2 linked regions of the Bacillus pumilus genome follow. The protein of the gene in region 2 interacts with the protein of the main gene of each other region in a pairwise test. Links are inferred from orthologs where the notes say so. Each region holds a gene or a part of one and is shown on either strand. Other genes may lie near its edges.

Evidence for each region.
Region 1: the proteins of def (region 2) and asd interact in binary tests that used the Escherichia coli proteins (3 or more experiments, as listed by UniProt). The link is inferred for Bacillus pumilus from one-to-one orthologs.

The regions. Positions count from the first base shown.
Region 1 is NZ_CP047089.1:1,747,462-1,750,569, reverse strand. What follows is about bases 172-2,946. They hold asd (aspartate-semialdehyde dehydrogenase), read left to right. Parts: upstream 172-936; coding sequence 937-1,956; downstream 1,957-2,946. Other genes in these bases: dapG (aspartate kinase), read left to right, coding at 2,049-2,946; dpaB (dipicolinate synthase subunit B), read left to right, coding at 204-797; dpaA (dipicolinic acid synthetase subunit A), read left to right, coding at 172-207. Also shown: more of dpaA, read left to right, coding at 1-171; more of dapG, read left to right, coding at 2,947-3,108.
Region 2 is NZ_CP047089.1:1,854,310-1,857,505, reverse strand. The notes cover bases 270-3,132. They hold def (peptide deformylase), read left to right. Parts: upstream 270-1,391; coding sequence 1,392-1,874; downstream 1,875-3,132. Other genes in these bases: rsmB (16S rRNA (cytosine(967)-C(5))-methyltransferase RsmB), read left to right, coding at 2,820-3,132; fmt (methionyl-tRNA formyltransferase), read left to right, coding at 1,880-2,833; priA (primosomal protein N'), read left to right, coding at 270-1,376. In the rest of the region: more of priA, read left to right, coding at 1-269; more of rsmB, read left to right, coding at 3,133-3,196. UniProt on the Escherichia coli protein: Removes the formyl group from the N-terminal Met of newly synthesized proteins. Requires at least a dipeptide for an efficient rate of reaction. N-terminal L-methionine is a prerequisite for activity but the enzyme has broad specificity at other positions.

The sequences.
Region 1 (3,108 bases), 110 kb from region 2 along the record:
ATGACACCAAAGACACTCATTTTGGATATCGCCTCCCGCCCAGGAGGAACAGACTTTGACTTTGCACAAAAACACGGAGTGAAGGCGCTTCTTGCACCTGGACTCCCCGGAATTGTTGCACCAAAGACAGCAGGGCAAATCATTGCAAAAGTGCTTTCTGGGCTCTTATGTGAACTTGCAGAGGAAAAAAGGGGGATGGAATCATGACAACATTAAAAGGGAAAAGAATCGGCTTTGGATTAACTGGTTCCCACTGTACGTACGAAGCTGTTTATCCGCAAATCGAAGCACTTGTAAAAGAAGGAGCAGAAGTCCGACCAGTGGTGTCATATACGGTTCAGAACACGAATACAAGATTCGGAGATGGGGCGGACTGGATTGAGCGGATCGAGAAGTTGACTGGATTTAAGGCGATTGACTCCATCGTGAAAGCAGAGCCGCTCGGACCTAAGCTGCCACTTGATTGTATGGTCATTGCTCCATTAACAGGGAATTCAATGGCGAAATTTGCAAATGCCATGACAGACAGCCCTGTTTTAATGGCTGCAAAAGCAACCATTCGAAATCATCGTCCTGTTGTTTTAGGCATTTCAACAAATGATGCGCTAGGCTTAAATGGTACAAATTTGATGAGGCTGATGTCGACAAAAAATATTTTCTTTATTCCATTTGGTCAAGATGATCCGTTTAAAAAACCGACCTCCATGGTCGCAAACATGGATCTGCTTTCTCAAACGGTAGAAGAGGCACTAGAGCATAGACAAATTCAACCAATTTTAATCGGACCAAGCGAATAATAGATTCACTAGAAAATCATGAAAGATTCAAAAAAGATGCTTCAAGCCTTGCTTTTCTATGGTAAAATAAAATGTAAAAAGTCATAGGATGGCCATCCGAAAGAAAAGTATCATGGATGGGTCGGAAGGAGTTTTACTGATGGGAAGAGGATTGCATGTAGCTGTAGTTGGAGCGACTGGAGCTGTCGGTCAACAAATGTTAAAAACACTAGCTGACAGAGATTTTGAAATGGATACACTGACTCTACTATCCTCAAAACGTTCTGCTGGAACAAAAGTGACATTCAGAGGTCAAGAGTATACTGTACAGGAAGCAACACCTGAAAGCTTTGAAGGAGTAAACATTGCATTATTCAGTGCTGGAGGAAATGTTTCCAAGGCGCTCGCTCCTGAAGCCGTCAAACGAGGTGCGATTGTTGTAGACAACACAAGTGCTTTCCGTATGGACGAAAACATCCCTCTTGTCGTACCAGAGGTAAACGAAAAAGACTTGCATGACCATAAAGGAATCATTGCAAACCCTAACTGTTCAACGATTCAAATGGTAGCGGCATTAGAACCGCTTCGTCAGGCGTATGGCATGAAAAAAGTCATCGTGTCCACTTACCAAGCCGTATCAGGTGCAGGACATGAAGCCATTGACGAGCTATATAGCCAATCACAAGCCATTTTAAATAAAGAAGATGTGAAGCCGGAAGTCATGCCTTATCAAATTGCATTTAATGCGATTCCGCAAATTGATAAATTCCAAGACAATGGCTATACATTTGAAGAAATGAAAATGATCAATGAAACGAAAAAAATCATGCATATGCCAGAGCTGGAAGTAGCGGCAACATGTGTGAGACTTCCAATTGAGACAGGACATTCAGAATCTGTTTACGTCGAACTAGAATCAACTGACGCAACAGTTGAAGACGTCAAGTCCATTCTAAAAGATGCTCCTGGCATTACACTGCAAGATGATCCGTCTCAGCAAATTTATCCAATGCCTGCAGATGCTGTCGGGAAAAATGACGTATTTGTCGGCCGCATTCGGAAAGATTTGGACCGTCCAAACGGGTTCCATATGTGGATTGTATCTGATAACCTGCTAAAAGGCGCTGCATGGAATTCCGTTCAAATTGCAGAAAGCTTAAAAGCATTAAAATTAGTTTAACATTCAATGGATGATGAGGACGAACAGAAGAGAGTTAGGCATCTTTCGCCTGCTCTCTTCTGTTACGTCAGAATGAACTTGGAGTGAAAACAGTGAAAATAATTGTCCAAAAATTTGGCGGTACATCTGTCAAAGATGATCAAGGTAGAAAAAGGGCACTTGCACATATCTTATCGGCAAAAGAGAAAGGCTATAAGTCGGTTGTCGTCGTATCCGCGATGGGACGAAAAGGCGATCCTTATGCGACCGATACGTTGCTTGGTCTGCTTTACGGTAGCGCGCAGCATATGACAAATCGAGAAAAAGACTTGCTCGTTTCCTGCGGAGAGAATATTTCAGCTGTTGTGTTTTCAAGTATGCTAAATGAAAACGGACTAAAAGCTGTAGCGATGACAGGCGCTCAGGCGGGTTTTGTGACAGATAAGGAGCATACGAGTGCGAAAATTATTGATATGAAGTGTGAGCGTCTCGAAGCGGCACTATCTGAACATGATGTTGTCGTTGTTGCTGGGTTCCAAGGAGCCGCCAAAAATGGAGACGTGACCACAATCGGACGAGGTGGCAGTGATACGTCTGCAGCTGCTTTAGGTGCTGCATTGCAGGCAGACTTCATTGATATTTTTACAGATGTAGAAGGCGTCATGACGGCAGATCCCCGTATTGTTGAAAATGCAAAGCCGCTCAGAGTCGTGACATATACAGAAATTTGCAACCTTGCATACCAAGGAGCAAAAGTCATTCACCCGAGAGCTGTCGAAATTGCGATGCAAGCAAAAGTACCAATGAGGGTCCGTTCAACATACTCTGATGAAGAGGGCACACTCGTCACGTCACACTACTCGGATAAAATGAGCCATGATGTGTACGACCGCCTCATTACGGGTATTGCACATGTCAATGATGTGACGCAAATCAAAGTCCCAGCAAAAGAAGGGCAGTATAGCGTCCAAACAGAGGTCTTTAAAGCGATGGCTAATGCACAAATCAGTGTCGATTTCTTCAACATTACGCCGAGTGAGATTGTCTATACCGTGACAGGTGCAATGACTGAAAAGGCCACCTCGATCCTAAAAGATCTTGGCTATACGCCAATTGTCACAACAAATTGTGCGAAAGTATCAGCTGTTGGCGCAGGTATCATGGGTGTACCAG
Region 2 (3,196 bases):
ATAGCGGCTTATCGACAGGGGAAAAATATGATGAATGGCGGAAAATCCACCGCAAAGAAGTCAAGCTTGTTGTGGGCGCGAGATCGGCAGTTTTCGCACCATTTGAAAATCTAGGCATGATTATCATAGATGAAGAGCATGAATCTTCTTATAAACAAGAGGAAATGCCCCGTTATCATGCCAAGGACGTCGCCATTGAACGAGCCAAAAGGCATCAATGTCCAGTCGTTTTAGGCAGTGCAACCCCTTCACTTGAAACGTACGCGCGTGCCAAAAAAGGCGTGTTTACACTGCTCACGCTTAAGCACCGAGTGAACCAGCAGAAGCTGCCGCACGTTTCGTTAATTGATATGAGAGAAGAATTGAGAAATGGTAACAGATCTATGTTTTCAGAAGAATTAATGCTCAGATTAAAGGAAGTGCTTGAAAGAAAAGAACAAGCTGTCTTATTTCTGAATAAAAGGGGCTATTCATCCTTTGTGATGTGCCGTGATTGCGGATATGTGGAGCAATGTCCTCATTGCGAAATTTCTCTTACCTATCACCGCTATCAAAAACGTCTGAAATGCCATTATTGCGGTCACGAAGCACCAGTGCCAGAAGAATGTCCAGAATGCCATAGTGAGCATATTCGCTATTTTGGTACGGGTACGCAGCGTGTAGAAGAAGAGCTGAGAAAAGTACTGCCAGAGGCAAGAGTCATTCGAATGGATGTGGATACAACGTCTCGTAAAGGTGCTCACGAAAAACTCCTTACATCTTTTGGCAATAAAGAAGCGGACATCTTGCTCGGGACGCAGATGATTGCAAAAGGGTTAGATTTCCCAGATGTCACACTAGTTGGAGTTCTAAGTGCGGATACGTCTCTTCATATTCCTGATTTCCGTTCAAGTGAAAAAACATTTCAGTTGCTCACGCAGGTCAGCGGCAGGGCAGGACGACATGAAAAAGCGGGCTCTGTCATCATTCAATCGTATACGCCTTCTCACTATAGTATTGAATTAACGAAGCAGCATGACTACGAAGCCTTTTATGAACAGGAGATGCTGCATCGCCGCCACCAGTCTTATCCGCCGTATTACTTTTTGGCGATGGTGACTGTATCACATGAGGAAGTGACAAAGGCAGCGCATGTCACGGATCAAATCGTTCAGTTTCTAAAAATGAACTGTGCACCGAATACAAGAATCCTTGGTCCGGCTGCATCACCAATCGCTAAGATCAAAGATAGATATCGATATCAATGCGTGATAAAATACAAAAGGGAAAATGAACTGGCAAGTTTACTACGGAAAATACAAGATCATTATCAAAAGGAAATGGAACAAAAACAATTGATGATTTCAATAGATATGAATCCATATATGATGATGTAAAACGGAGGGCTTTAAGTGGCAGTAAAACCAATAGTCATACATCCGGCAGAAGTACTCGAACAAAAGGCAGAGTCTGTCGATACGTTCGATAAAAAGCTTAAAAAGCTACTTGATGATATGTATGATACAATGCTTGAGCTAGACGGAGTCGGACTAGCAGCACCACAAATTGGCATTTCACAAAGAATTGCTGTTGTTGATATCGGTGAAGAATCTGGCAGAATTGATTTAGTGAATCCCGAGGTTCTTGAAGTAAAAGGAAGTCAAACAGATATTGAAGGCTGCCTGAGCTTTCCATCTTTATACGGTACAGTAGAAAGACCAAGCTATGTGAAGGTAAAAGCCTTTGATAAGAAAGGCAAACCATATACAATAGAAGCAGAAGGATTTTTAGCAAGAGCTTTATTGCACGAAATTGATCATTTAGACGGCATATTATTTACGTCGAAAATCATTCAAACTTATACAGAAAAAGAACTAGCGGAAATGGAAGGGTGAAGAAAATGGCACGTATTGTATTTATGGGAACCCCTGATTTCTCAGTACCTGTGCTGCAAACACTCATAACAGAAGGATACGAAGTCGTCGGGGTCGTCACGCAGCCAGATCGCCCGAAAGGCAGAAAACGAGTTCTCACGCCGCCTCCTGTGAAAGTGGAAGCCTTAAAGCATGGCATTCCGGTCTTGCAGCCTGAAAAGGTACGTCTTGATGAAGAAATTGATAAAGTGCTTGCATTAAAGCCGGATTTAATTGTCACGGCGGCATTTGGACAAATTCTACCAAAACGATTGCTGGATGAACCTCAGTTTGGCTGTATCAATGTACATGCCTCACTGCTCCCAGAACTAAGAGGGGGCGCGCCGATCCATTATGCGATCCTTCAAGGTAAAAAGAAAACAGGCGTTACGATCATGTACATGGTGGAACGACTTGATGCAGGGGATATGATCAGTAAAGTAGAAGTGGAAATCGATGAATTAGACAATGTCGGTACATTGCATGACAAATTAAGTGTAGCAGGTGCTGCCCTATTGAAAGATACTGTGCCGAATGTTCTGAGCGGATCTATTTCGCCAATTCCGCAAAATGAAGATGCCGCAACGTACGCACCTAATATAAAGCGAGAGCAGGAAAGGTTAGACTGGACAAAGACCGGTGAAGAGCTTTATAACCAAGTTCGCGGCTTAAATCCATGGCCAGTTGCCTATACTGAATGGAACGGGGCTCATCTAAAAGTATGGGAAGCAAAAAAAGTTCCACTCGAAGTGCAAGAAGAAGCTGGGAAAGTGATTGAGCTTCAAAAAGAAGGTCCAGTCATTGGAACTGGGAATAAACAGGGCCTTCTATTAACAGGTGTACAGCCAGCTGGTAAGAAAAAGATGAGCGGCGAAGACTTCCTAAGAGGCGCAAATATCGAAATTGGACAGAAATTAGGGTTAATGAATGAAGAAAAGTAATGTGAGAGAAGTAGCGCTGGACGCTTTAATCAAACTCGAACAAAACCAAGCTTATAGTAATTTACTGTTGCAGTCAGTCATGAAAGACAAAGACTTGGCAGATCAAGACAAGCCGCTCTTAACAGAGCTTGTCTACGGTACACTGCAAAACAAGCTGGCATTAGATTATATGCTGGCACCATTTGTGAAAAAACCGCAAAAGGTGGCTCCGTGGGTCATGCAGCTTTTGCGGATGTCTCTTTATCAAATGGTCTACCTTGAAAAGATTCCAGATCGTGCAGCCATCCATGAAGCAGTAGAGCTAACGAAAAAGAGAGGGCACAAGGGCATTTCTTCACTTGTGAACGGGGTTCTTCGTTCCGT